4 regions of the Erwinia sp. SLM-02 genome follow, and region 3 is predicted to be linked to each of the others. Evidence: predicted binding sites of a transcription regulator. Region 3 holds the regulator's gene; each other region holds the start of a gene.
The links. Region 3 encodes Fur, which represses iron uptake genes when iron is present. Its sites were predicted from a motif close to ATAATAATGAGAACNACTATCAA; they were not measured.

Region 1 (7,324 bases), 770 kb from region 3:
GTAACGGAGCGGTACTTTTTTCATCATTTCAGGTCGGTGGCATCCCTTCATTCTCAAGACCCCTGCATCAATCGCCTGAATGCCCCTCGTCCTGATGACAGGAAGTGTGGCATCTGCCCGGTCAGGGCGATGCCGGTAATTTAACTCAGCGGAATAATTGTTACTTTACGCAGGTAACGATCGAACAGCGGCTATTTCCAATAATCTTGCTGCAATATCAGAGATATAGTAGTCTTTTTCCTAATAATTTCTGCGCGATGGCGTCCTGTCCTGGCGCATATAAAGGATAAGCAATGGCCGACATCTTTCAGCGGGATCGCCTGGCGGCGGTGCTGGCACACTCCTCGTTTTCCATGGACCCCACCCTGCGTGATATTCCTGCCGGAACGCTGGCGCTGGGATTAGGCGACGATGCCTCAGCAGGGATCGCGCTGAACTGCAAAAACAGCCAGGGATATCGTTCCGTTTCGGCCTGGTTATGGAACTTTAGTGACGCCGATCGGCAGGCGCTCAAAGCGCGCGCGCAGGCCCATCCGGTTTCCCGGGTGGCGATTGAAGATTTCTCGCTGGACAGCTGCTTTGCCTGGCTGCTGATGACTGCTCTTACGCTCAGCGATCGCGCTGAATTCCCGCCGTCGCTGGGCAAATGGGTCAGCTATGTTGACCAGTGGGAGCAGGGCAGCTATCTGGACGGTGATGATTTCGCCCGCTCCGCCGCCTGCCTGCACACGGTCTTTGCCCACGCGCAGCTAAACGCGGCCGGCCATGAACCGCATCAGTACCAACCCGCACGGCTGCAATCGGGTTTTACCCGCTGTATTCAGCTGCTCATCGATCTGATTAACCAGACCGACACGCCGCTGAACGGTATTCAGCCGGTGGCCTCTGCGGAATATCAGGCCGCCGCCGCCGCCCTGGCCTATGAACATCAGCTGTATCAGCTGGCGATACCGCGTGCCGCTACCTGCCAGCTGCTGGTGGAGCAGGCCGACAGCCAGCGTAAGGTGCTGATTGATGCACTGTTCCTTAACGAGCAGCACCCCAGCGGCCTGTTCAAAATTTTTGCCCGCAATGACCGCACGCGTTCCTGGAGTAAAAACGGCTTTACCCTGCTGGGCATTTACCGCCCGCAGGAGCAGGGAACGGGCAATGACGTGGTGATTTCCGTCGATCCGAAAAGCGGCGTGTCGCTGAAAAGTCTCTGGCAGGCGCTGGAGCAGGAAGAAAATGTGCGCTGGAACGGCCAGCGCCCGAATGATAAGCCGCGCCCGCTGCAGAGCTACAGCAACGTATCGGGTTCGCTGCCCGGCTCGCCGAATCAGCCCTGGTGGGATGATGCCGGCAGCTATACTCTGCTGGGCGCGCCCAAGCGGCTGGCGTCCGGTGAGCTGGGTTCAAAGCTTGACTGGTGGCAGGATATTCTGCCGCTTATCTGGCAGCAGGGATTTGTCGATCATCTTATTCCGCGCCTTGAGCAGGTGAACAACACGCCGACGCTTAATGAAGGGCAAAAGCGCGTTTGCGCGTGGCGTTGGTCACAGCCGGATGCCCGCATTCAGCAAACCGATACCAGCAGCTATCTGGTCGACACGCCGTCGTTCCAGGCGTGGCTGGCCGGAACCAGCCACGCCACGCAGCCCGCCACGCCTTATGCACTGCCGCAGGCCGATCGCTATGAGGCGTACTGGCAGTCTGACGTGCTGGTGGTCAGCCATCAGCAGGGGGTGAGCCTGTTCAGCCGCTCGGCCGATAATCCGGCGCTGGACGGCCTGCTGGCCGTTGCCCAACGCATTGCCGCGCTGAGCGATGACTATGCCGCATTCCTGACGCAAATCCGCGAGATCTTCAAGAAATGGCCGAAACAGCTCCGGCAGCAGGCGTCGGCGATTGAAGACAAACAGTGGGAAGAGGAGATCTTCGCGCTGCGGGTCAACGCGCTGAACGTGCTGAACAGCAGCGAAACGCTGTTCAGCCGCGCAGATGAGAATCGGCTGAGTGAACTGCTTCAGCGCCAGTGGGGCCTGCACGATCGGCGCGACACGCTGTTTGCCCAGCTCGATCGTCTGGATCAGCTGATGCAGGACGCCATCGCCCGGCAGAATTCCCGCCGTCACCGCATCTACGGTTCGCTGTTCTCCGCGCTGGGTCTGGGGATTGCCGCCAGCCACGTCTGGGAACCGTTGCGGGACATTCTGACCACCAATGAGTACGAATGGCAGCTGATGCTGTTTAAGGAGCCGGACGTCAGCAGCCAGCATCTGGCCGAAATTGCCGGGCAGAGCGCACACTTCGAGCTGATCACGCTGATCGTCTTTGTGGCCTTTGCCGTGCTCGGATTTGTACTGTTCTGGTTCTTTGATATCCGTAGCGAGGAAGATTAACGCGACGCGAGCCGATAAAACACCCACGTTTATGTGGATGTTTTATCGCAGGATCTTTTCACGCCCGCACTAGAATTATCCTAAAGCCTGAGCAATAATCCCCGACCAACTGACCAGCAGCGCAGACTGATGGCACAGGATCTGTGTGTTTTTCGGTATTTTTCTTTACCCCCGGGACTCGATCTTATGGCCGATAAAGGCAAGGATCTCGCAGCGCTGTATCTTTCCGAACGTAAACGCCTGGAGCGCCAGATAGACCGCAAAGTGGGCTGTCGCAGCACGGCCAGCGATCTGGTGCAGGATATTTTTCTGCGGCTGTGGGAAAAGGCCGTCGAGTGGAAAGGCGATTCCGCCGCCTACCTGAGCCGCTGTGCGCGCAACGCGGCTATCGATCATCTGCGGGCGGAGAAGACCCGCGAAGCGTATTTGCAGGGCGAGCTACCGGACTCATTTGCCGAGCCGCCGCTGTCACCGCAGGAGATCCTCTCCGCCGAGCAAAACATCCGCCATATCGACGAGGTGCTGGCCTCGCTGCCGGAAAAAACACGCCACATCTTTCTGCTGAACCGGGTGCACGGCCGCAGTTTTTCGGAGATCGCCGGGGTGATGGGGATTTCATCGCGCGCGGTGGCAAAGCATATGGCACGCGCGGTTGCCGCCTGCGAAGGTCCATCTGCGACGGGAGTGAACAATGTCGACTAAAGCCAAATTAAACGATGCCGCGATCCGTGCCGAAGCCCGCCGCTGGTTTCTGGCTATGCAGAACGGCCCCTCGCGGCGTCAGCGGGCCGCCTGTGAGACGTGGCGGCAGGCGCATCCGGCGCACGAAGAGGCCTGGCGGGCGATTGAATCCGTCTGGCTGGACACCGCCGCACCGGGCCAGAAGCTGGCGGAAAAAGAGGCCGACGTGCTCTCCGGCTATCTGGCGGCGATGGACAACAATCGCGCACGTAAAGTGACGCGCCGCCGTGCTGGCTCGGCTGTGGCGCTGTCCATGATGCTGCTACTGCTGGCCGGTTTGTGGCTGCAAAACCCGTCGTGGATGCAGAATTTTGCCGCTGACCAGGTGGCGGCAAAAGGCGAGCGGCGCGAGGTGGCGCTGGCGGACGGTTCAACCGTGCTGCTGGACGCCGACAGCGCGTTCAGCGTCGACCTCACTGCGGACCTGCGCCGCGTTCAGCTGCTGCGCGGCGGGGCGTATTTCGATGTGGTTCCCTCAAAAACGCCGTTTGTTGTGGAAACCCCCGCAGGCAGCGTTCGCGTGCTGGGCACGCAGTTCGACGTGCGCCTGCAGGAGGGCGGCGGCGTGGTGACGCTGGCGCGCGGCAGCGTGGCGGTCAGCAGCGAGGGGCAGCCGCAGCCGACCCTGATCAAACCCGGTCAGCAGGTGGCGTTCAGCCCGCAGGGCGTTGCCGCCCCGGCCAGCGTTAACGTTCAGGATGCGATGGCCTGGCACGGCGGCCGCTATATTTTCTACCGCGCGCGCCTGGGCGATGTCATGCGGGAGGTGGAGCGCTATCGCCCGGGTCGGGTGCTGATCCCGTCTTCTGCGCTGGCCGATCAGCGGGTGACCGGCAGTTTCTCCCTGGCCGATACCGATAAAGCGCTGGATTCGCTGCAGGCCAGCGTTGGCTTCCGCCTGCGCAAAGTCACCGACTATCTGGTGATTGTTACCCAGTAAAAACGTCTGTTTTACAGGCGGTTATATTTTTTTTATAAAAAAGTGTCTTTCTCAGGTTCAGTGGTGCGCCTGTTGATGCGTGATCGTAGTGATAGTGAAAATGATAATTACTCTTATTTTCGTTTAATTGCGATCGTCAGATCAGATATGGGGCACCTTAATGAACAACAAGAAAGTTCGTCGCGCAGGCTATGCATTAGCCTCGGCACTGCTGGCAGGCGCAGGCGCAACGGGTATGGCGGTGGCCGCCGTACAGCAACCTCAGGTACAGCAGTTCAGTTTTAACCTCCCGGCGAAACCCGTCACGCAGGCGGTGAATGAAATCGGCCGCATCGCCGGCCTGTCCGTGGTGTTCCGCGAAGACGAGGCGATCGAGGTGACGGGGCGGGCGGTGCAGGGCCGGATGAGCGTTGAACAGGCGCTGAACACCCTGCTGAACGGCACCGGGCTGGGCTATCGTTTCAGCAACGACAGCACCGTACAGATTTACCGGCTGCCGCCGGACCCGGCCGCCAGTACGGGCACTATGGTGGTCAGAGCCACGGATAACGGCAGGCTCGGTCCGGTGACCGGCTATGTCGCCAGCAACAGCACCGCCGGGACCAAAACCAATACCCCGCTGATGAAAAACCCGCAGTCGGTCAGCGTGATCACCCGCGATCAGGTGGATGTGCAGGGCGCACAGAGCCTGACCCAGGCGCTGCGCTATTCGGCCGGGGTATCAGCGGAGGTGCGCGGTTCGGCATCACGCTACGATCTGCCCTATATTCGCGGTTTCGGATCGCCCACCGATGGCAATCAGTATCTGGACGGCCTGCGCCTGCTGCGCGGCGGCGGCTATGTGATCCCGCAGATTGAAACCTTCGGCATTGAGCGCATTGAGTTTCTCAAGGGGCCATCCTCCACCCTGTACGGCGGGGTGAACCCCGGCGGGCTGATTAACGCGGTGTCCAAAGCGCCGTCCAGCGAAGCGCAGCACTCGGTGGAGATGCTCTACGGCAGCCACAAGCGGATGCAGCTGGGGCTGGATTCCACCGGCCCGCTGGCCGACGATAACTCCCTGCTTTATCGGGTGATTGCTCTCGGTCGACAGTCCAATACCCAGGTGGTGAATACCAAAGAAGAGCGGCTGTTTGTGGCACCGTCGCTGACCTGGATCCCCGATGCGGATACCTCTTTCACCCTCAATACGAGCTATCAGCGCGATCCGCAAGGCGGCTACTACGGCGTTCTGCCGACGGTGGGCAGCCTGTGGTCCAGCCCGGCCGGGCAGATTGCGCGTAACTTTAACGACGGCGACCCGGAGTATGACGAATTCAGCCGTACGCAGACGGCGGTGGGCTGGCAGTTTGAGCACCGCTTTAACGATACCTGGACGGTGCGCCACAATCTGCGTTACCTCGATCTGACTACCGTGACCAAAAGCGTCGGCACCGCCGCGCTGGCCGCCGACGGGCACACGATTTCCCGCTATGCGCTTGGCACCGATGAATCCCTGCGGGGGATAACGTCCGATCTGCAACTGCAGGCGGAGTTTGATACGGGGCGCTTCTCGCACACCACCGTGGCCGGATTCGACTATCAGGAGTCCTCGTGGCGGCAGATCCGCGACTACGGCGCGGCCCCGTCGATTGACTATCTCAACCCGGTGTACGGCGTGGCGACCAGTCTGGCGCTGGCACGGATCACCAACCAGAAGCAGCACATCACCCAGGCCGGGTATTATCTGCAGGATCAGATTGAACTGGACAGCTGGACGCTGGTGGCGGGCGGGCGCTATGACACCGCGCGTACCCGGACCGATAACTATCTCAACGCCTCGCACGGCGTGCAGGATGATGAAGCGTTCAGCGGCAAGGTCGGCCTGATTTACAACTTCGATAACGGCATTGCGCCGTACGCCAGCTACTCCACCTCGTTCCTGCCGGTGACCGGCACCGGCAGCAACGGCAACGCCTTTAAGCCTAATACAGCACAGCAGCGTGAGGTGGGGGTGAAGTACCAGCCGACGGGCCTCGATGCACTGTTCACGCTCGCGTGGTTCGATATTACCCAGAAAAACGTGGTGACCTACGCCAACGCGCTGACCTCGTATCAGACCGGGGAACAGCGTTCGCGCGGGCTGGAGTTTGAAACCAAAATGGCGGTCACCGACAGTATCAATGTGACCGGTGCCTTCACCTATACCAAAGCTGAAGTCACCAAAAGTCTGGCGGTTGATGCCGGCCAGCGGCCGATCGGCATCCCGGATTACACCGCCTCGCTGTGGGCCGATTACACCTTCCGCAGCGGCCTGATGCAGGGGCTGACCGTCGGCGGCGGCGGGCGCTACGTAGGGGAAACGGTGGGGGGCTATTCGCCGAACGTTTACAGCACCAGTGCCGTCCGCCTGGATGCGCCGGGCTACACGGTATTTGATTCGGCGATCGGCTATGACTTCGGCAAGCGGTTTGGCCACCTCAACGGCTTAAGCACCCGCCTGAGCGTCAACAATCTGTTTGATAAAAGCTACGTCACCTGCCTGTCCAACAACTTCTGTAACTACGGCAACGAACGCGTGGTGAACGTCTCCGTGAACTATCGCTGGTGATGCCGATGACCGTGACTGAACAACACCTTTACCGCCCGCCCGCAGGGGGCGGGCAGCTTGCCGTGCTGCTGGCCATCAGCGCGCTGTATATCGGCTTTGGCATGACCATGGGGCTGATTCAGGGCGGGTTCCCGGCCATTATGCGGGCGCAGGGGATGAGCCTGGGGGCGGTGGGCTGGCTGTATGCGCTCTACCTGCCGCTGGGCGTGGCGTTTCTGTGGTCGCCGCTGGTTGACCGCTGGCGGCCGCCGTTTCTGGCGACCGAACTGGCGTGGATTGTGCCGATGCAGCTGGCCTCCGCGCTGGTGGTGGCCGCGGTGGCGCTCATGCCGGGGGCCGATCTGCGCCTGCTGTTTGCTCTGGGGATGTGTGTCGCCTTTGCGATGGCAACGATGGATATTGCGCTGGACGCGCTGGCGGTGGAGCGCATTGATCCGGCCTGGCGACCGCGTGCGGCAGCGTGCAAGCTGGCGGCACTTTCCATCGGGGCAATGATCGGCGGCGGGGCGTTTGTGGCGCTGTTCCAGCGCTTCGGCTGGGCAACCATCTTCCTGATCTACGCCGCCAGCCTGCTGGTGCTGATCGTGCCGATGCTGCTGGTCAGCAGAGCGAAGTCGACGGTGGCTCCGCGGGCCGCCGCGCCGCAGCAGAAGGCCAGCCTGCGCGGTCTGC
Region 2 (7,324 bases), 1.7 Mb from region 3:
AAGGTGATTGCCAGCGAACTCAGCGTGCAGATACCGGATGGTAAATTCACGGTGATCATCGGCCCCAACGCCTGTGGCAAATCAACGCTGCTGCGGGCGCTGTGCCGCCTGCTGAAGCCGCGCAGCGGGCAGATACTGCTCGACGGCAGTGATATTCACCAGATGGGCACCAAGGCGCTGGCCAGGCAGCTGGGTCTGCTGCCGCAGCATGCGATTGTGCCGGAAGGGATCAGCGTGGCCGATCTGGTGGCGCGCGGGCGCTATCCGCATCAGACGCTGCTGAAACAGTGGAGCGAGGCGGATCGCCGGGCGGTGGATGCCGCGATGCAGGCGACCAACGTCAGCGAGCTGGCGCAGCGCAGCGTGGATGAGCTTTCCGGCGGTCAGCGGCAGCGGGTGTGGGTGGCGATGGTGCTGGCGCAGCAGACGCCGCTGCTGCTGCTGGATGAACCGACCACCTGGCTGGATATTGCCCATCAGATCGAACTGCTGGATCTGTTCCGCCAGCTCAATCAGGAGCATGGCCACACCCTGGTGGCGGTGCTGCACGATCTGAATCAGGCCTGCCGCTACGCCGACCATCTGATTGTGATGAAGGCGGGGCAGATTATCGCCCAGGGCGAACCCGCCGGCATTATCAGCAGTGCGCTGGTACAGCAGGTCTTTGGCATGGAGAGCGTGATTATCGACGATCCGGTGTCGCACACGCCGATGATTGTTCCCTGCGGGCGCTATCATCAGGCGCAGGCCTTAGCGCGGTAGACAAATGTGACCCCGGCGCGATGCCGGGGTCAGGCGGTTCAGGCTGGGTGCTGAGGGTCAGCAAAATCCGCCAGCAGCCAGCGCAGGCCGTCAACCAGACCGCCGCGCCAGCACAGCGAATCATGGCCGCCGGAGAAGATGCGGAAGAAGGTGCGATGCCCGGCGGCAACCAGCGCCTCGTGCATCTGCTCGCTGAGCGGGGCCATATCGCCTTCGCGACTGCCTGCCTCCATAAAGACGGTCAGTTGACTGGCGGGAAGATCGCGCTGAATCAGCTGGGCGGTCAGCCAGCCCATCTCGCGCTGTTTCAGCTCGCCAAAATTGCGGATCAGCTGCATGTTCGGCCACCAGAACGAGCCGGACTGGCTGAGCACGCGGCCAAAGCGGTGCGGGCGATGCAGCCCGGCATAGGTGGCCGCCAGCCCGCCATAGCTCTGCCCGGTGACCACGGTGCGATCCGCCTCCTCGCTGAACGGCGTGCGGGCGCGCGCCAGCGGCAGCAGTTCCTCTTCTACCGCCTGCCAGAACGCCGGGTTACACGGCAGCTCTTTCTCGCGCCATTCCATATTAATGACGTCAATAAACAGCCAGGCCGCCGCCGGGAAATGGCCGCTTTCGGTTTCGCTGTCCAGCGCGGCGAACAGCGGGCTGCCTTCCGCCCAGTTCTGACCGTCCAGGATCAGCACCAGCGGTCGGGTTTCCGGGGTATCGGTGTGGCCGGTGGTGTAAAGCCAGATGCGCCGCTCGTTGCCCAGCCGATCGCTCTGCCATGTGAACTGCTGCAGGCGGCCGGCATCGGCCAGCGGCGTATGGCCGGAGTCCAGCAGGTGCCACGAGGACTGATCCGGTGCGCCCGGCATATGGGCGGCGGAAAGGGGGTGATGGCGGCTGTTATAGTGCGGCGCGCTGTGATTCAGCGGGTCGGAGAGGGCGAACGGGAACAGTGACATCCACCACTCGCGCTGCTGCCGCGCCCGGGTTTCCACATCGCTACTGAAAGCGGGAGGCAGCTGGGCCGCGCCCACCGGGATCAGGCTGTAGCTGCCGCGCCACTGCGGGTCGATCTCCGTTGACCAGTGCCAGACGTCCGTCCCCGCCAGGCGGTGCAGGCTCTGCGGCTGCGGGCTGTGGTGGTCGGTGACGCAGTTGATATCGGCATAGACCTGGCGCACCGGGGAGTGGGATTCATCGCCGGCCGGATCGCGCCAGAAATAGCTCATTTTCACTTTATCGATGGAAAATTCTTCCACCAGCGGCGTGCCAATGTGCGCCAGCTCCTGCCACCAGGCCTCTGTGCCGACGTTATCCGCTGCTAGCAATGCTGCTGCGCATCCGAACGGCTGTCGTAAGGGGCGAGGCCATGATTTTTTCGTCACGGATGTTTTCCTTTGGTTACATTATGTTACTTAGATTTCAACTTATTCAGAACGCTTAAATCAAATAACGCTAATGCAAATATTATTGAGAACAATTTGCATTTGCAATAACATGCTGCCCAACTTTCCAGGGGAGGAGGGTAAGTGCCGTAGATATAACGATTTTCTCCTGGAAGGGGTGCAGAGAAGTACCGCCGTTCGCAGTGGCAAAGGTGCTTTCTGTTTTCGTCGCGCTTATCAGTTCCGCATAACCGCGGCTTTACGGGGTGACCCCTGAAAGTTTGTTCCAGACAAGAGAACTAAACATGTTCAAAAAGATTATAAAACAGGTACGGCCAGGCCTGGCAATACACTCTGAAAAAACGTCCATCCGTCTTTTATTCGCGTCCTCCCTGCTGATGCTGCCGTTGGGCAGTGCCACTGCAGAGGACACCCTGACGGTGACCGCCGAAAACCGGGAAAGCGTCACCGCGCCGTTAAACGGCGTGGTGGCGAAAGAGAGCGCCGCCGGGACCAAAACCGGTACGCCTTTGCGCAAAACCCCGCAATCGATTTCGGTGGTGACCCGCGAGCAGATGGACGACCAGGCATTTGAGTCCGTGGCGGATGCGCTGAGCTACACCAGCGGCGTAGTCACTAACTATCGCGGTAACTCAAACCGTAATGACGAAGTGATCAGCCGTGGCTTCCGCTATGCGCCCAAGCTGCTGGACGGCCTGCATTCCGGCCTGTCCAGCTCCAGCGGTGGAGCGGGGCAGATCGACCCGTGGCTGTTAGAGCGGGTGGAAATGGTTCACGGCCCGGCGGGCGTACTGTATGGCCAGGTCAGCCCCGGCGGCCTGCTGGTAATGACCAGCAAGCGCCCAACGGCGGAAAGCATCCGTGAAGTGAAGCTCAGCACCGGTAACCATCACCTGGGCGAGGCGGCGTTTGATTTCGGCGGCAGGCTGAATGACGACAACACGCTGTTCTATCGTCTTAACGGCCTTGCCAGCACCAAAAATGAAACGGTGAAGCACAACAAACAGCAGCGCTGGGCGATTGCGCCGGCGATCGCCTGGCTGCCCAATGCGGATACCAGCTTCACCCTGCTGACCAGCTACCAGAACGACCCGAAGGCCGGATCGCGCAACTTCCTGCCGATGGCGGGAACCCTGAAAGAGACCAGCGTCGGTTACCTGCCGTATGATTTCAACATCAACGATCAGAGCTACTACGGCAACAAGCGCGAGCAGGCTTCGATTGGCTACGAGCTGGATCATAACTTCAATGAAGCGCTCTCCTTCCAGCAGAACCTGCGCTACACCCACCGTGATGAAGACTATAAATATATGGTCTACACCACCAGCGCCAGCGTGAACGACCACACCATCAACCGCCGCCCGCAGCAGGAAACGGCGATGACCAACGAGTTCGGCGTGGATAACCACCTGAAGGGCGTGTTCGATACCGGCGAGGTCAGCCATACCGTGCTCGGCGGCCTGGACTACCGCTGGAGCCGCGTGGCCAGCACGCTGTCGCGCCACACCTCCGACAAGTACCAGCTTGACTGGGCCAATCCGACCTCCGTTGAAGTGAATAATGCAGATATCGCCCTGACCACCAGCAGCGTCAAACAGCTGCATCAGGTCGGGCTGTACCTGCAGGATCAGCTGGAGTGGGATCACTGGAACCTGGTGCTGTCGGGCCGCAACGACTGGTCGCAGACCCGCACCATCAACCGCATCAGCGGATCGGACGTCACCCAGAACGACAGCAAGCTGACCGGGCGCGCGGGGCTGCTCTACGCCTTTGATAACGGCCTGTCGCCGTACATCAGCTACAGCACCTCGTTTGAACCGAACCTGAGCACCGGCGCGCCGGGCACCGATCCGTTTAAACCGACCACCGGCGAACAGACGGAAGTGGGGCTGAAGTTCCAGCCGGTCGGCAGCGACACGGTGATGACCGTTTCCTGGTTCGACATCAATCAGAAGAACATCACCTCCTATAACAGCACCACCGGCTATAACGAGCAGATCGGTAAGGTGAATTCACAGGGGGTGGAAACGGAAATTCACGCGCAGCCGATCCCGGAAGTGAAGCTGATCGCCGCCTATACCTACACCGATGCGGTGACCAAAGAAACCTACACAGCCACGCAGCTGGGCCACACGCCGGCCAGCATTCCGCGCCATGCGGCATCGGCCTGGGGCAGCTACAGCTTCCTGAACGGTCCGCTGAGCGGATTCACGGTGGGGGCGGGCGTGCGCTATGTGGGTGATGCACCGGCTGACTCCACCGGCACCGATGAGGTTCCGCACTACACCCTGTACGATGCGATGGTGAAGTATGAGCTGGGCCACGCCGTCTCGTCACTGGAAGGCACCACCGTACAGCTGAACGTGCAGAACCTGACCGACGAACGCTATGTTGCCTCGTGCAGCAACGCCGAAGCCTGCTTCTACGGTACCGACCGGACCGTGGTGGCCTCGGTGAACTACCGCTGGTAACGGTGGGCAGCCGCTCCGGCAGTGCTTCCTGCCGGCGGCGGCAGATTGGGCTTCCTGACTAAGCCCGCGTTAAAAAAATTTCAGTCATCCCTTTGCCACCCTTCGCGGTGGCTTTTTTTTGCTCATTTTGGGCGCGTTTATGGCGCCATCCGATCGCTATTACTGCAAATGATAATGGCATTGAGAATTGTTTCTATTTGCAATAATATGCGACTCAGCTTTTCAGCGGCGATCGTTAACTCAATATGCAGTAAGGATTTTCCCTGAAAAAGCCATAACACGATCCCCTGCCGCACGTGGCTGATGAGATCGGAGATAGCGGCCGGGACGTTTTTTTTAACGATAAGTTCCCGGCCGGACTGGTGTTTTTTTGGCAAGCAGTTCCTGAATGGATGAAGAGATATGTTCAGTACCGTTAAAAAACAGGCAAGACCAGGTTTCGCAGTACGTTCCGACAAACACACAGTGCGTCTTTTACTGGCCTCCAGCCTGCTGGTAGTGCCGGTGGCGCACGCCGCAGGCGCAACGACCCCTGAAAACACCCTGACGGTCACCGCCGAAAACCGGGAAAGCATTACCGCGCCGCTGAAGGGGATCGTGGCGAAAGAGAGCGCCGCCGGGACCAAAACCGATACTCCGCTGCGCAAAACCCCGCAGTCGATTTCGGTGGTGACCCGCGATCGGATGGATCAGCAGGAACCGGCCTCCGTTGCCGAAGCGCTGTCCTACACCAGCGGTGTGATTACCGACTATCGCGGTAACTCCAACCGTAATGATGAAGTGATCAGCCGTGGCTTCCGCTACGCGCCCAAGCTGCTTGACGGGCTGCACTTTGGTCTTTCCAGCCAGAACGGCGGGGCCGGGCAGCTGGATCCGTGGCTGCTGGAGCGCGTGGAAATGGTCCACGGTCCGGCAGGCGTTCTGTACGGTCAGGTCAGCCCCGGCGGCGTGGTGGCGATGACCAGCAAGCGCCCGACCGCGCAGGAGATCCGCGAAGTTAAGCTGAGCAGCGGTAACCGTCATCTGGCGGAAGCGGCGTTTGACTTCGGCGGCAGGCTGAACGATGACAGCACGCTGTTCTATCGCCTGAACGGCATCGGCAGCACCAGACACGAATTCGTTAAGGACAACAAACAGGAGCGCGTGGCGATTGCCCCGGCGCTGACCTGGCTGCCGAACGAAGACACCAGCTTTACCCTGTTAACCAGCTACCAGAACGATCCTAAGGCCGGTTCACGTAACTTCCTGCCGCGTGCGGGAACCCTGTACGCCACCAGTGCGGGCTACGTGCCTTATGACTTCAACGTCAGCGAATCAAGCTACGATAAGTCGACCCGCGAACAGGCGTCCATCGGCTATAACCTCGACCACAACTTCAACGATGCGGTGTCATTCACCCAGAATCTGCGCTTCACCCATCGCGATGAAGACTACAAGTATCTGGTGTACAACGTCGTCGCCCCGGCGAACGATCACACGCTGACCCGCATGGCGCAGCACGAGTCGCAGCTGACCAACGAATTCGGCGTGGATAACCAGCTGAAAGGCGTGTTCGAGACCGGCGCAGTGCAGCATACCGTACTGGGCGGGCTGGACTACCGTTACAGCCACATCAATTCGAAGATGTATCGCGATCGCAACAGCGATTATCCAATCGACTGGGCCAACCCGAGCCATACCGACATTGATGCCAGCAAGCTGTCGCTGGTTTCCAGCGACCAGAAAACCCTGAACCAGGTGGGCGTGTACGTGCAGGATCAGCTGGAGTGGAACGACTGGAATCTGCTGCTCTCCGGCCGCCACGACTGGTCGCAGGTCAATACCCGCGATAACACCACCGGCGGCTCTGAAAACAGCTATAACGACAATCAGTTCACCGGACGCGCGGGCCTGCTGTACGCCTTCGACAACGGTATTTCACCGTATGTCAGCTACAGCACCTCGTTTGAACCGACCCTGTACCAGGGCGAACCGGGCAGCCCGGCGATGAAGCCCACCACCGGCAAGCAGACCGAAGTCGGCGTGAAGTATCAGATCCCGGACAGCAACACCCTGCTGACGCTTTCCTGGTTCGATATCACCCAGAAGAACGTGGCCTCGTTTAACCGCACCACTTACTTCTACGATCAGATCGGTAAAGTGAAGTCTCAGGGCGTGGAAGCGGAGGTTAACGCGCAGCCAACGCCGGAGATTGCGCTGACCGCGGCTTACTCCTACACCGATGTGGAGACCAAAGATTCGCCAACCGCCGCTGAAATCGGCCACAGCCCGGCGGCCATTCCGCGCCACGCTGCGTCTGCGTGGGGCAGCTACAGCTTCCAGCAGGGCGTACTGAACGGCCTGACGGTTGGTACCGGCGTGCGCTACATCGGCACCGCGCCGGGTGATGCGACCGGCGAATACTATGTTCCGCACTACACCCTGTACGATGCGATGATGAAATATGACCTCGGCCAGGCCACCTCATCCCTGCGCGGCACCACCCTGCAGCTGAACGTGCAGAACCTCAGCGATAAGAAATACGTCTCCTCCTGCAGCGGCGAAGATGCCTGCTTCTACGGAGTTGGCCGCACGATTATCGCCTCGGTTGACTACCGCTGGTAAGCCACAGCCCTGAAAGTTAAGGGCCGCCGTACGCCACGAACGGGCCGCCGTCTGATTTGCAGACGGCGGCTTTTTTATTGCGCGTGCTGT
Region 3 (7,324 bases):
AGCTATTTCGGCCTGAAGGTCAGCAGGATCGTCGCAGAGAAGGGCATTGGCGATATGCAGGCCTGGCAGGACGGCCTGAAAGATGCCAGAAGCGCGGCGGATTTCGCAACGCAGCATGTGCGGGTGAATTTCTGGGATACCCTTTTCTGGGGCGGTGCTTCCAGCGTGAACGACTGGGCGAATAAGGGCTATCAGGTGGTGATCTCTAACCCGGATTATGTCTACCTGGATTTCCCTTCTGAGGTTAATCCGCTGGAGCGCGGTTATTACTGGGGCACCCGCTATAACGATGAACGTAAGATCTTCAGCTTTGCACCCGATAACCTGCCGCAGAATGCGGAAACGTCAGTTGACCGCGACGGCAATCCGTTCGACACGCAATCCGATCGCCCGTGGCCGGGGGCTTATGGGCTTTCGGCGCAGCTGTGGAGTGAAACGGTACGCACCGACGGGCAGGTTGAGTCGATGATCTTCCCTCGGGTCATGGCGGTTGCGGAGCGCAGCTGGCACCGCGCCGCCTGGGAGCAGGATTATCAGCAGGGAAGGGCATATCAGGGCGGTAAAACGCATCACGTTGACCGGCAGGAACTGCACCAGGACTGGCAGCGCTTTGCGAACCTGATGGGCCAGCGTGAACTGGCGAAGCTTGAGCTGGCCGGGATTGCTTATCGTTTACCCCAGCCGGGTGCGGTGATTGTCGATAGCTACCTGCAGGCGAATACGGCACTGCCGGGCGTTATGGTGGAATACTCCGTCGATGAAGGGCAACACTGGCAGCGCTACAGCGACAGCCGTCGCCCACGGATTAATGGCGAAGTCTGGGTGCGAACCCGCAGCGCGGACGGTAAGCGCTTCAGCCGGACGGAGCATGTTATGCCCCTGTAGGGACGATCTGGCCCGGCTGCGTCGACAGTTTCTGAGAGAGAAAGTCGATAAACAGCCGGGTTTTTCGCTGCATGTCCCCCTGTCCGGCAAACACGGCGCTGACCGGCTGCTCCGGTAACCGCCATCCCTGAAAAAGATGCTCCAGCCTGCCTGCGGCAATATCCTCGCGAACTAACCACTCCGGCAGCACGGCAACGCCCATCCCGGCCAGTGCCATCTGGCGAACGATTTCCGCGGCGTTGGCGGTAAAAGCAGCCTGGGACTTCAGTTCTGACCGGTGATTATCCGCTCCGTGAAAGGTCCAGCGGCCGGGGTGCGTCAGGTTGCTGTTGTGGATCCACGGCATGGCGGAGACATCCTGCAGCTGCTGTGGGCGGCAGCGGCTGACCAGCGAAGGCGCCGCCACCAGTAAAATGGCATAGTCTGCCAGCCTGCGGCTTTTCAGTGAAGAGTCGCGCAGCGCCCCCAGCCGTATCGCCACATCCAGCTTATTACTCACTAAATCATCCAGTGAAGCCCCGACGCTGTAGTTCAGCTTCAGCAACGGATGGCGCTGGCAGAATTCACTGACCAGCGGCATCACGAACCGCTGGCCGTATTCCCACGTTGACGTGATGCGCAGTTCTCCGGAGAGGGAGTGATGCTCCGTGGTCACCCGTGCGACCGCGAGGTCAATATCCGTAAAAATCCGCTGAAAGTCCTGATAAAACTGCTGGCCGTGCCCGGTCAGGGCCACGCTGCGCGTGTTACGTATCAGCAGCGTGACGCCAAGCAGCTGTTCAAGGTTTTTGATATGCAGGCTGACCATGGCCCGGCTGATACCGAGATTGCTGGCGGCACGGGTAAAACTGCCGCTGTCCACAATCGCAAAGAAGGTGTGGATCTTATCAAGATGTGCGTGCATCAGATTATTCAGTTTAATCAAACAATCATTTAAATTTATGCGTCTTTATTTGTCAGGTCAACCGCCGCTATGCTGCGCGTGGAGGTATGACAATGCACTATGGTTATCGGGTTGCGGCAATTTTTTTGCTCGGCTTTTTTATTGATTGTATTAATATTTTTATGTCGGCCATTGCGCTGCCGTCGATTGCGGCGCAGATGTCCGTGGCGACTGAGTCCATCAGCTGGGTGGCGAACGGCTACATTCTGGGCCTGACGCTGATCGTGCCGCTGAGCGGCTGGCTGGCTTCGCGCTTTGGTGCCCGGCAGATGATTGTCGCGTCGATGCTGATTTTCAGCGCAGCGGCGCTGGGCTGTGCGCGGGCCGACTCCTTTACCACGCTGGTTGCCTGGCGCTTTATTCAGGGCGCGGGCGGCGGGTTACTGATCCCGGTGGGGCAGGCACTGACCTTTAATCTGTTTCAGGGACGAAAGCGCGCCGCTATCTCAACGCTGATTATGTGCGTCGCGTTGATCGCGCCTGCGCTGTCCCCTCTGCTGGGCGGCCTGCTGGTGGATGTACTCTCATGGCGCTGGATCTTCTACAGTAACATTCCCTTCAGCCTGCTGGCCGCACTGCTGGCGGCAATCTGGATCCGTCCTCAGGAAACGGAGCGTGTCCGGGCGGATATCGTCGGGATTATCCTGGTCTGCGGGGCTTTGGGTGCGCTGCTGAGGAGCCTGTCCCTGTTCAGCGAGCAGCAGTCGTTGCTGTATGCCACGCTGTGGCTGGCTGCGGCTTTGCTGCTGGCGTGGGGGTATCTGCGGCATTATCGTCGCCAGCCGTCGGCGATACTTGACCTCAGCCTGCTGCGAAATCGTCAACTTAACCTGTCCATCGCCGTTTACTATGCCGTACCGGGCGTATTTACCGGCGTTAACCTGCTGACTATTTTCTACATGCAGCAGGTTTTGCATTTCAGCGCCGGGCATACCGGCAGCTTTATGATGCTCTACGGTGCCGGAGCGCTGGTGGCGATGCTGGTCGCCGGGCGAATTTATTACCGGGTAGGCGCGCCTCGCTTATTCTGCTGCGGTCTGCTGCTGCACAGCGGCGGCATTGCGCTGCTTTCTCTGGTCGGTCATCCGGGGGATGGGGAGGTGCTGTGTGCGGCCTATCTGCTGATGGGGATCGGGGGTGGGATCGCGGCGAACTGTGCGCAGACCACGGCATTAATTGAGCTGAACGAGCAGCAGATGAGCCGGGGCAGTACGCTGTGGAATATTAACCGCCAGCTGACGTTCAGCCTGGGTACCGCGCTGTTTACGCTGCTGCTGGCGTTACTGAGCCACTATTTTCCCGGTGAAAGGGCATGGCATCTTGCATTTATTATTGCGGCCGTGGTCGGATTACTGCCGCTGTGGCTGATTTATCAACGACGTTTTCATAAGGAAATTCAATGACAGATTTAACCGACAAGGCTTCGCAAAGCGTGATTGTGCTGCACCAGCTGATTGAGGCTGTCTTTCACGGCGACGGCAGTCAGCTTACTGAGCTGCTGACGCATTTTGATGACGATTTTATGATGGTCACACCGGCCGGAAAAACCCTGGCGCTGGCAGAGGTTGAGGCCTTATTCGGCCGCTTAACCGGCGCACGGGAGGGGATGACGATCGCCATTGAGCAGTGCAAAGTCATTTCGCAGCGGGGGGATGAAGTGGTTATTCAGTACCACGAGCTGCAGCATCAGCAGGAGAATCACACTCATCGCATTTCGCTGGCGGTAATTAATTGCGCAACCCAGCCGCCGCGCTGGCGCTATCTGCAGGAAACGATGGTAACAAACTGATTACCGTACTAGTTCGTGAGTGCGTAATTGTGTAGAATGTGCGGCGTTGATGCCGTACATCCAGTGAATAATTCCGGTGATGGCGGCGAGTTTCCGTTTTTTGCTAAGGATTAGTCATGGATTTACCGGTTTCCACCGCCCGCCTGCCTTCGACACTCTGGGGAACCTTAATTATTAGCGGCACCATTATCGGTGCCGGGATGTTCTCACTCCCCGTGGTGATGTCCGGTGCCTGGTTCCTGTGGTCATCTGCGCTGTTGGTTGTCACCTGGTTCTGCATGCTGCTCTCCGGGCTGCTGTTCCTGGAGGCCAGCCTGCATTATCCCGCCGGGGCCAGCTTCGACACCATTACTCGCGATCTGCTGGGCCGGGGCTGGAACCTGATTAACGGACTGTCGGTGGCCTTCGTTCTGGGGATCCTCACCTATGCCTATATCTCCGCCAGCGGAGCCATTATTCAGCACACGCTGAGCCAGCTTTCACTGCCGGTTTCTGCCCGCAGCGCCGGTTTCGCCTTCACGCTGCTGGTGGCGGTGTTTATCTGGCTGGGTACCGCGATGGTCAGCCGTATGACGCTGATTTTCCTCGGCGCTAAGGTGATTACGTTTCTTATCATCTTTGGGGGTCTGCTGTGGCATATCGAACCGGTAAAACTGCTGGACAGCCAGAGTGAAGAGAGCCACTACCTGCGCTATCTGTGGATGGTTATCCCCTTCTGCCTCGCGTCATTCGGCTATCACGGGAATATTGCCGGGCTGGTCAGTTACTATCAGAAGAACGGCAGCCGGGTATGCCGCTGTCTGGTGTTCGGCACGCTGCTGGCGCTGGCGATTTATTTTATCTGGATCGTCGGCACGATGGGGAACATCCCACGGCATGAATTCAAAGCAATTGCCGCTCAGGGGGGGAATATCGACGTGCTGGTTGCCGCACTTTCCGGTGTGTTGCACAGTCCTTATCTCAATCTGCTGCTGGATATTTTCTCGAACTTTGCCGTGGCCTGTTCGTTCCTCGGCGTCAGCCTGGGGTTCTTTGACTATCTTGCCGACCTGTTTAAGTTCGATCGCTCCGCGTTCGGTCGGTTAAAAACGACCGTTGTCACCTTCATTCTCCCTCTGACGGCGGCGATGATTTGGCCAAACGGTTTTCTGGTGGCGATTGGCTACGCCGGGCTGGCGGCAACGCTGTGGGCAGTGATCACGCCGGCGATGCTGGCACGAAAAGCGCGACAGCGTTTTGCCACGGCGGGATGGCAGGTCAGGGGAGGGATGGCTCCGATCGTGCTGGTGCTGATCTTTGGGGCGGTGAATGCGCTGGTGTCTGTATTATCCTACTGGAACGTCCTGCCGGTCTATGCCGGATAACAGGCAAAAAAAAACCGGTGGATAGCCACCGGTTTCATGCTGATTTCAGAACAAATTACTCGTCATCGTGCAGCGTGTCGTCTTCACGGCAGTCGCCCTTAGAGCAATGGCCATAAAGGTACAGGCTGTGGTTGCTCAGTTTAATTCCGTGGCGCGTTGCGATTTCACGCTGGCGCGCTTCAATGTACTCATCACGGAATTCAATAACTTTACCGCAGTCCAGACAGATCAAGTGATCGTGGTGGTGCTGCTGGGTCAGTTCGAAAACGGATTTACCGCCTTCAAAGTTATGACGGGTAACGATCCCTGCGTCATCAAACTGGTTAAGCACGCGGTAAACCGTGGCTAAACCGATTTCTTCGCCCATATCAATCAGGCGCTTATACAAGTCTTCCGCACTGACGTGATGGCCTTCTGGTTCCTGAAGCACTTCCAGAATTTTCAGTCGTGGAAGCGTGACTTTCAGGCCGGCCTTCTTTAATGCGGTATTGTTGTCAGTCATGCGGATATTGTCCTGTTACTTTGCTAGTCACTTAGTGGCTGAAAAGCCCTGAACATCGGTTGACGCTAGAGTTGGATGCGTCACAGTATAGAACTCATACATCGAAATGAAAACAACAGGAATGCCTGAAACCACTGTTGGATGTAAGGATTAATGTCATTACGTCCTGGGAGGCTCGCGTCCAAATCGTACTAAGTTAACATTTCGCTCTATCTCATCCCTTCGCCCGGTGATGGAAAAAGATCGTTCAGAGATGCTGAAGGATGAGAAAGCGGGTAACCGATAGGGTTATTGTACATTTTTACAGGTGGAAGTTACAAATACGTATCTATTACTTCTATAGGAAAAATCACTGACTTGATGTGAGATGTCTCCCACATCAAGCCGTTGGCATCAGGCTTCGATGATTTCTTTCAGCTGAAGTTCATCAAAAATCTGTTTCACCCATTTATCAACGCGCTCATTGGTCAGTTCCGGCTGACGGTCTTCGTCAATGGCCAGTCCAAGGAAGTGGTTGTCATCGGCCAGCCCTTTAGAGGCTTCAAAGTTGTAACCTTCGGTCGGCCACTGGCCTACCAGAATCGCACCGTTTGGCTCAATGATGTCGCGGATGGTGCCCATCGCATCGCAGAAATATTCTGAGTAGTCTTCCTGATCGCCGCAGCCGAACAGGGCAACCAGTTTTCCGTTGAAGTCGATCTCTTCCAGCGTCGGGAAAAAGTCATCCCAGTCGCACTGGGCTTCACCGTAATACCAGGTGGGAATGCCCAGCAGCAGAATGTCGAAGGCTTCAAGGTCTTCTTTGCTGCTTTTGGCAATATCACGAACTTCTGCAACGTCTTTACCCAGCTGTTTCTGGATCATCTTTGCAATGTTTTCCGTATTGCCCGTATCGCTGCCAAAGAAAATGCCTACGATTGCCATGAGTTTAATAACCTCTTGAATCTTAATGATATGGTGGCTGCCAAAATTTTTGCAGATGGCGTTAATGATAGCAGACCGCCGGGAGCGGATAAATGAGTAATCCTGCTGCTTTTGTCGCATTGTGCCCTGAGGGCGCGCGCGACGTTCAGGACTGAAGGTGTTTTAACTGGTTCAGCAACATCTCTTCAATCAGCTCGCTGCGGCTCATATTGCGCGCATCGGCCAGCTGGTTCAGCGCATCAACGGCTTCACTGTTCATTTTCAGCTCGACGCGCTTAAGCCCGCGAACTTTATCGCGCTTAAGCTGATTGCGTTTATTGATGCGCAGCTGCTCATCACGCGTCAGCGGATTAGTTTTCGGTCGTCCCGGGCGACGTTCATCTGCGAACAGATCGAGCGTTGTGCGGTCCGTGTTCTCTTTTGCCATAGAATAGTGATACTGAAAGGCTGGATTTCTGATGTGTCAGGCCGTTATCCGCCGGAAAAATCACCAGCGGAAAAATGTCAGCGCGCATCATACCCCAGTGAAAGTGATGACGACAATGTTTTAACAACATAGGGAAATAATTGTTTTTACAGCACAAAAAATCGACGAATTGCGCGTAAAACTGCATCAGGTTTTTCAGCATGCACCCAGTGCCCCGCCCCCGTTACAACGTGGGCCCGCGCCTGAGGGAATTGCGCCAGCAGCGCGTCACGATATTCATCCGCCAGATAGGGTGAACGTTCACCGCGTATAAATAGCGCGGGATGCGGCCAGGCGGGCTGCGGTTGCCAGCCGATAATCCGGTCGTAGCACTGATACAGCACCGGTACATTGAAGCGCCATTCGCCCTCGTGGAACGATTTTAGCAGAAACTGGATCACGCCTTCTTCCGCCAGCGTCTGGCGCATCAGCGCGGCCGCTTCGCTACGTG
Region 4 (7,324 bases), on a different contig from region 3:
CCTCGCTGATTGATGGCCTCTGGCTACGTGCCGCGCTAAGCGGCAAACCGTTTGACGAAGAGCTGGCGCTGACGCTGACCAGCCGCTTTATTCGTCAACAGCTTGCACGAACCGAATAACCTGAGAAAGGAGATACCATGTCACGATTCCCGGAGCAGAAACTCTATATTGATGGCGGCTACGTCGCAGCAGAAAGCGGTGAGCGTTTTGACACCATCAACCCCGCTAACGGTGAAGTGCTGGCCCAGGTGCATGCCGCCGGTGCCGCCGACGTCGATCGCGCCGTGAACGCCGCGCGTAAAGGCCAGAAAATCTGGGCCGCGATGACCGCCATGGAACGCTCACGCATTTTACGCCGTGCGGTAGACATCCTGCGCGAGCGCAACGACGCGCTGGCGGAGCTGGAAACCCTCGACACCGGTAAACCGCTGAGCGAAACCGCCAGCGTCGATATCGTTACCGGTGCGGACGTGCTGGAGTATTACGCCGGTCTGGCCCCGTCGCTGGAAGGCCAGCAGATCCCCCTGCGTGAAACCTCATTCGTTTACACCCGCCGCGAACCGCTGGGCGTGGTGGCCGGCATCGGCGCGTGGAACTACCCGATCCAGATTGCCCTGTGGAAATCCGCCCCGGCGCTGGCCGCCGGTAACGCGATGATCTTCAAACCGAGCGAAGTCACCCCGCTGACCGCGCTGAAACTGGCCGAAATCTATACCGAGGCGGGCGTGCCGGACGGCGTGTTTAACGTGCTGCCGGGCATCGGTGCGGTCACCGGACAGCTGCTGACCGAGCATCCGGGCATCGATAAAGTCTCCTTCACCGGTGGCGTGGTCAGCGGCAAGAAGGTGATGGCCAACGCCGCAGGCTCGACCCTGAAAGAGGTGACGATGGAGCTGGGCGGTAAATCGCCGCTGATCATCTTCGACGACGCCGATCTGGATCTGGCGGCGGATATCGCCATGATGGCCAACTTCTACAGTTCAGGCCAGGTCTGCACCAACGGCACCCGCGTGTTTATTCCTTCGGCCCTCAAGAGCGCGTTTGAAGCCAAAATCCGCTTCCGCGTTTCCCGCATTCGCGCCGGTGACCTCAACGATCCGCAAACCAACTTCGGCCCGCTGGTCAGCTTCGCCCATCGTGACAACGTAATGCGCTTTATCGACAGCGGCAAGGCCGAAGGCGCACGCGTGCTGTGCGGCGGCGAGCGCTTAACCGGCGAAGGCTTCGACGACGGCGCGTGGGTGGCACCGACCGTATTTACCGACTGCAGCGACGAGATGACCATCGTCCGTGAAGAGATCTTCGGGCCGGTGATGTCGATCCTCAGCTACGACGAGGAAGAGGAAGTGATTCGCCGCGCCAACGGCACCGAATTCGGCCTGGCCGCCGGCGTGGTCACCCGCGACCTGAACCGCGCGCACCGCGTGATCCACCAGCTTGAGGCCGGTATCTGCTGGATCAATACCTGGGGCGAGTCCGCTGCTGAAATGCCGGTAGGCGGCTACAAGCACTCGGGCATCGGCCGCGAAAACGGCGTGATGACCCTGCAAAACTACACGCAGGTCAAGTCAGTACAGATTGAGATGGCCACCTTCCAGTCGGTGTTTTAATCCCAGCTTAGAGGAGCAACTCATGGAATTTGATTACATTATTATCGGTGCGGGTTCGGCAGGTAACGTGCTGGCCACCCGCCTGACCGAAGACGCAAACACGAACGTGCTGCTGCTGGAAGCGGGCGGCCCGGACTATCGCTTTGATTTTCGCACGCAGATGCCGGCGGCGCTGGCCTTCCCGCTGCAGGGGAAACGCTATAACTGGGCCTATGAAACCGACCCGGAGCCGCACATGAACAACCGCCGGATGGAGTGCGGACGCGGTAAAGGCCTGGGCGGATCGTCACTGATTAACGGCATGTGCTACATCCGCGGCAATGCGCTGGATCTCGACGGCTGGGCGCAGCAGCCCGGCCTGGAGAACTGGAGCTACCTCGACTGCCTGCCGTACTACCGCAAGCTGGAAAACCGCGACACCGGGGCCAACGACTGGCACGGCGGCGACGGCCCGGTCAGCATCACCACGCCGAAGGCGGGCAACAATCCGCTGTTCGCCGCGATGGTGGAAGCGGGCGTGCAGGCCGGTTATCCGCGCACCGAAGACCTGAATGGCTATCAGCAGGAAGGTTTCGGCCCGATGGATCGCTTCGTGACGCCGAAAGGCCGCCGTTCCAGCACCGCACGCGGCTATCTGGACCAGGCGAAACCGCGTCCGAACCTGAAAATCATCACCCACGCGCTGACCAACCGCATCGTGTTCGACGGTAAACGCGCCGTGGGCGTGGAATATCTGGTGGGTGACGGCGATACGCTGCATCGCGCCGACGCCCGTAAAGAGGTGCTGCTCTCCGCCGGGGCGATTGCCTCGCCGCAGATCCTGCAGCGCTCCGGCGTCGGCCCGGCCGAACTGTTAAAGCAGTTTGACATCCCGCTGGTGCACGACCTGCCCGGCGTGGGCGAGAACCTGCAGGATCACCTGGAAATGTATCTGCAGTACGAGTGCAAAGAGCCGGTTTCGCTTTATCCGGCGCTCAAATGGTGGAACCAGCCGAAAATCGGCGCGGAGTGGCTGTTTAACGGCACCGGTATCGGCGCCAGCAACCAGTTTGAAGCCGGTGGCTTTATCCGCAGCGACGCCGCGTTTGCCTGGCCGAACATTCAGTATCACTTCCTGCCGGTGGCGATTAACTACAACGGCTCCAACGCGGTCGAAGCCCACGGCTTCCAGTGCCACGTCGGGTCGATGCGCTCCAAAAGCCGCGGCCGCGTGCAGCTGAAATCCCGCGACCCGCGCCAGCACCCGAGCATTCTGTTTAACTACATGGCGGATGAAGAGGACTGGATTGAATTCCGCGCGGCGATCCGCATCACCCGCGAGATTATCAATCAGCCCGCGCTGGATGCCTTCCGTGGTAAAGAGATCAGCCCCGGTGACGCGTACCAGACCGACGCAGAGCTGGATGAGTTCGTGCGCAACCACGGCGAGACGGCCTACCACCCGTGCGGCACCTGCAAAATGGGTAACGACGAGATGGCGGTGGTTGACGGGGAAGGGCGCGTGCATGGCCTGGACGGCCTGCGCGTGGTGGACGCTTCGATTATGCCGCTGATTATCACCGGCAACCTGAATGCCACCACCATTATGATCGGTGAAAAGATTGCCGACGCTGTTCGCGGCCGCACGCCGCTGCCGCGCAGCACCGCCGACTATTACGTGGCGGGCGATGCGCCGGTACGCGGCAAGCCTTTGCGTTAATTCTCTTCCGCTCAGACCCCGGGTGGCGTGGAGCAGGGATGCTCACGGCACGGGGTTAATTCGCTAACTGACCGTTTCGAAATCAAAACCGCTCTATCCGGTTTCTGCCGTTGCGCTTCGCGGCGTAAAGGGCAGCATCGGCATTGTTCAGCAGCAGGTTGTAGTCGGGATGGCCGTTATGGATCGCGTAGCCGATACTGACGGTGATCTGGATGGTTTCCCCCGGCAGCACTTCAAAAGGGGTACTGGTGATCGTTCTTCTGATCCGCTCCAGCGAGGTGCGGGCGTCGAACTCGCCGGCCTCCACCAGAATCAGCAGAAACTCTTCCCCGCCGTAGCGGAACAGATAGTCGCTGGAGCGGATATTATCGCCCAGCAGACCAGCAATATGCATCAGGGCGCGATCGCCAACGGGATGGCCCCATTTGTCATTAATCTTCTTGAAATAGTCGGCATCAATAATCGCCACGCTCAGCGGCAGCTTATTTTCAATCGCCAGACTCACCTCATGTTTTAATATCGTCGGCAGATAGCGTTTATTCAGCAGATTAGTCAGCGCATCTTTGCCGTCCTTCATATTCGCGGCGTCGCTGAATAACATTTCCAGATTCATGTGTATCTGCTGGCAGTTGGAATGAATGACGCGCAGCAGTTCCTGCGTTTGTTTTACTTCCAGCTCCACGCCGGCATCAACGGCCAGTAATTCCTGGTCGATCGCCTCAATGAACTGGCGAATTTCACTCACTTTGCGATCTTCACCGAAATTCTTCACGCATTTGTGCCGGAACCACAGGCCAAACCCGGAACTGGAGAGGCTGATTAACGATTCGGTCTTCCTGGCGCCGCTGATCAGATCGTACATCACGCCGTTTTCCCAGCTCGATAACGCCGCCTGCTGCTTGCCCTGTTCGAGGTCCGAATTGTTCATCAGCACGTGCAGCCGATAGGACTCTTCGTTCTGCGTGGCGCGATGATGAGACATCGCATAAGCGTGACTCATGAGTTCAATCGCCATATCAATCGCCATTGATGAGTAATGTTTCACTTCAAAAATGACCGCACGATCGGCGTCATACTCTTTCAGATACTGGTAAATGCCATATTTAATCTGACGGGAGCCGCGCTGAACAAACTGGATGGGGATGCCGATCCGCGCATGCACGCCGCCGATGTGGTACTGCTGTTTCGCCAGCGGCTCCAGCTCGTCGGTCTTCACGCAGAGCACGGCTTTGAGCCATTTAATCAGCGAGCGGCTCAGCTGGACCTGCACCAGCTCGTAAGAAAGATGCGTGGCGGTATCGGGATCTTTCAACATGCTGTCATAGAATTTGCCGGTCAGATTTTCTGACTCGGACTCAGCGATTTGAGATAATAACGCTACGGTATCCTCGCGCAGACTCGCTCTCAGGGGAATCCATTCATTAAGAATAACTGATATGTACTGCTCTATCTCGTGCTGCATAACTCTACACCAGGAAGAATATAGATGATTTTAAAAGCAACTTTATCATGTACTCAGCAGAAAATGCTAATAAAGATCATTTATTTCATGATGTTGGAATTTTTAGCGATAAGAATATTATCAGATAAATAAATCTGATTTATTGAAGAGAAAGCCGGGCGAGGCCCTATTTTTCTGATGCTATCCCGCATGGATAAATGCTCGTTTAGTTGCATTTCACCGCCGTCATAAATACGAATTTAATTCCCTTACGCGCATTATTTCCCCTCTGCGTCCGCCTCCTGTCTGGGCGTGTTTCTCCTTGTCCCCGATCGTCACGTTGTTACAAATGGTGTTTACATGTTAATAAGTATTAATATAATAAAAGTTATCATTATCGCTAGCAGGTATGATTTTTATCGGCTGGAGGACGCTGACAGCCGCATTTTTCTCCTTATAAGGGAATTTATGACATGAAGTACCGTTTTCTCTGGGCTTTAAATCCTTGTTTACTGATGATGTGTTCCACCGGGAGCTGGGCGGAGGGGCAGAAAGACGACACGCTGGTGGTTGCCGCCAGCCGCGCAAACCACAGCGTGACCGATATGGCGCAAACCACCTGGGTAATAGAGCAGGGCGAAATCGAGCAGCAGGTACAGGGCGGGAAAGAGCTGAAAGAAGTGCTGGCGCAGCTGATCCCCGGTATGGATGTCAGCAGCCAGGGGCGGACCAACTACGGCATGAATATGCGCGGCCGCTCGATGATGGTGATGGTTGACGGTGTGCGCCTGAACTCCTCGCGCAGCGACAGCCGCCAGCTGGACTCCATCGATCCGTTTAATATTTCACGCATTGAAGTCATTTCCGGTGCCACCTCGCTGTACGGCGGCGGCAGCACCGGCGGCCTGATCAACATCGTCACTAAAAAGGGCCAGACGGGTACCCAGGTTGAATTCCAGACCGGGCTGAAAAGCGGCTTTAACAGCCATAACGATCGTGACGAAAATATTGCCGCTGCGGTCAGCGGCGGTGATGAAAAAGCCTCCGGGCGCGTATCGGTGGCGTATCAGCGCTACGGCGGCTGGTATGACGGCAAAGGCAACGAAGTTATCATCGATAATACCCAGACCGGCCTGCAGTATTCAGACCGACTGGATCTGATGGGCACCGGCACGATCAATATCGACGAGACCCAGCAGCTACAGCTGACCACGCAGTATTACAAAAGCCAGTCCGACGGTAAGCACGGCCTGTATCTGGGAGAAAACTTCTCGGCGGTCACCGGCACCGGAAGTGCGTACAACCAGGGCAACCTGGACTCCGACCGGCTGCCGGGCACCGAACGCCACCTGATTAACCTGCAGTACGCCAATACCGATTTCTGGGGCCAGGACCTGGTGGCTCAGATTTACTATCGTGATGAAAGCCTGAGCTTCTATCCATTCCCGACGCTTTCTGCCGGTAAAGTTACGTCGATTGGCGCCTCGCAGCAGAAAACCGATTTCTACGGCGGCAAGCTGACCATCAACAGCAAACCGCTGGACGACCTGACACTCACCTGGGGTCTGGATGCTGAGCACGAAACCTTCGATGCCAATCAGCAGTTCTTCAACCTTGCCCGGGCCGCAGAAAGCGGCGGCATGAAACTGGACAATGCCTATAACGTCGGCCGCTATCCGGGCTACAGCATCACCAACGTTGCCCCGTTCCTGCAAAGCAGCTACGACATTGCCGCGATTACCCTGAGCGGCGGCGTGCGCTATCAGTACACCGAAAACAAGGTTGAGGATTTCGTTGGCTACGCCCAGCAGCAGGCTATCGCCAGCGGCAAAGCGACCTCCGCCGATGCCGTGCCGGGTGGCAAAACCGATTACAACAATCTGCTGTTCAACGCGGGGATCCTCGGCCATCTGACGGATCGCCAGCAGCTGTGGTTTAACTTTTCACAGGGCTTTGAGCTGCCGGACCTGGCAAAGTATTACGGCTCTGGCACTTATCAGCTGAACAACGGCCACTACAACCTGCTTAACAGCGTCAACGTCAACGACTCCAAACTTGATGGTATTAAGGTCGATTCCTATGAGCTGGGCTGGCGCCTGATCGGCGATAACCTGCGCACGCAGATCGCCGGGTACTATTCGCTGTCGGATAAAACCATCAGCATCAACAAATCCGATATGACCATTAATATCGATGACGATAAGCGCCGGATTTACGGCGTGGAAGGGCAGGTGGACTACTTCTTCGACGACGGTGAATGGAGTACCGGTGCCAACTTTAACGCCATAAAATCTGAAACCCGCGTTGACGGCCAGTGGAAGAAACTGACCGTAGACAGCGCCAGCCCGTCGAAGGTCAGTGCATGGGTCGGCTGGGCACCGGGTGACTGGACGCTGCGTCTGCAAAGCACCCAGACCTTCTCGCTGTCCGACGAGGCCGGTAAGAAAATCGACGGCTACAACACCGTGGATCTGCTGGGAAGCTACGCGCTGCCGGTCGGCAAGCTGAGCTTCAGCGTTGAAAACCTGCTGGACGAGGATTACACCACCGCATGGGGACAGCGTGCGCCGGGGC

Region 1: PGH32_RS05600 (TonB-dependent siderophore receptor) is a predicted target of Fur. The motif match lies at 4,157-4,179, and genes of this name have one in related genera.
Region 2: fes (enterochelin esterase) is a predicted target of Fur. The motif match lies at 2,218-2,240, and genes of this name have one in related genera.
Region 4: PGH32_RS22330 (TonB-dependent siderophore receptor) is a predicted target of Fur. The motif match lies at 5,129-5,151, and genes of this name have one in related genera.

What each region holds. Positions count from the first base shown of each region.
Region 1 is NZ_JAQISN010000001.1:1,215,551-1,222,874, forward strand. Features, by position in the region: gene PGH32_RS05585 (hypothetical protein) at 294-2,381, shown strand; gene PGH32_RS05590 (RNA polymerase sigma factor) at 2,568-3,083, shown strand; gene PGH32_RS05595 (FecR family protein) at 3,073-4,062, shown strand; gene PGH32_RS05600 (TonB-dependent siderophore receptor) at 4,223-6,652, shown strand; gene PGH32_RS05605 (MFS transporter) at 6,658-7,324, shown strand, end outside.
Region 2 is NZ_JAQISN010000001.1:2,180,654-2,187,977, reverse strand. Features, by position in the region: gene PGH32_RS10210 (ABC transporter ATP-binding protein) at 1-762, shown strand, start outside; gene fes (enterochelin esterase) at 801-2,138, opposite strand; gene PGH32_RS10200 (TonB-dependent siderophore receptor) at 2,444-4,630, shown strand; gene PGH32_RS10195 (TonB-dependent siderophore receptor) at 5,033-7,234, shown strand.
Region 3 is NZ_JAQISN010000001.1:444,900-452,223, forward strand. Features, by position in the region: gene PGH32_RS02190 (beta-N-acetylhexosaminidase) at 1-885, shown strand, start outside; gene PGH32_RS02195 (LysR family transcriptional regulator) at 872-1,789, opposite strand; gene PGH32_RS02200 (MFS transporter) at 1,876-3,231, shown strand; gene PGH32_RS02205 (hypothetical protein) at 3,228-3,617, shown strand; gene mtr (tryptophan permease) at 3,734-4,981, shown strand; gene fur (ferric iron uptake transcriptional regulator) at 5,037-5,483, opposite strand; gene fldA (flavodoxin FldA) at 5,877-6,407, opposite strand; gene ybfE (LexA regulated protein) at 6,553-6,834, opposite strand; gene ybfF (esterase) at 6,981-7,324, opposite strand, start outside.
Region 4 is NZ_JAQISN010000005.1:250,453-257,776, forward strand. Features, by position in the region: gene betI (transcriptional regulator BetI) at 1-119, shown strand, start outside; gene betB (betaine-aldehyde dehydrogenase) at 138-1,610, shown strand; gene betA (choline dehydrogenase) at 1,633-3,309, shown strand; gene PGH32_RS22325 (diguanylate cyclase) at 3,392-4,771, opposite strand; gene PGH32_RS22330 (TonB-dependent siderophore receptor) at 5,224-7,324, shown strand, end outside.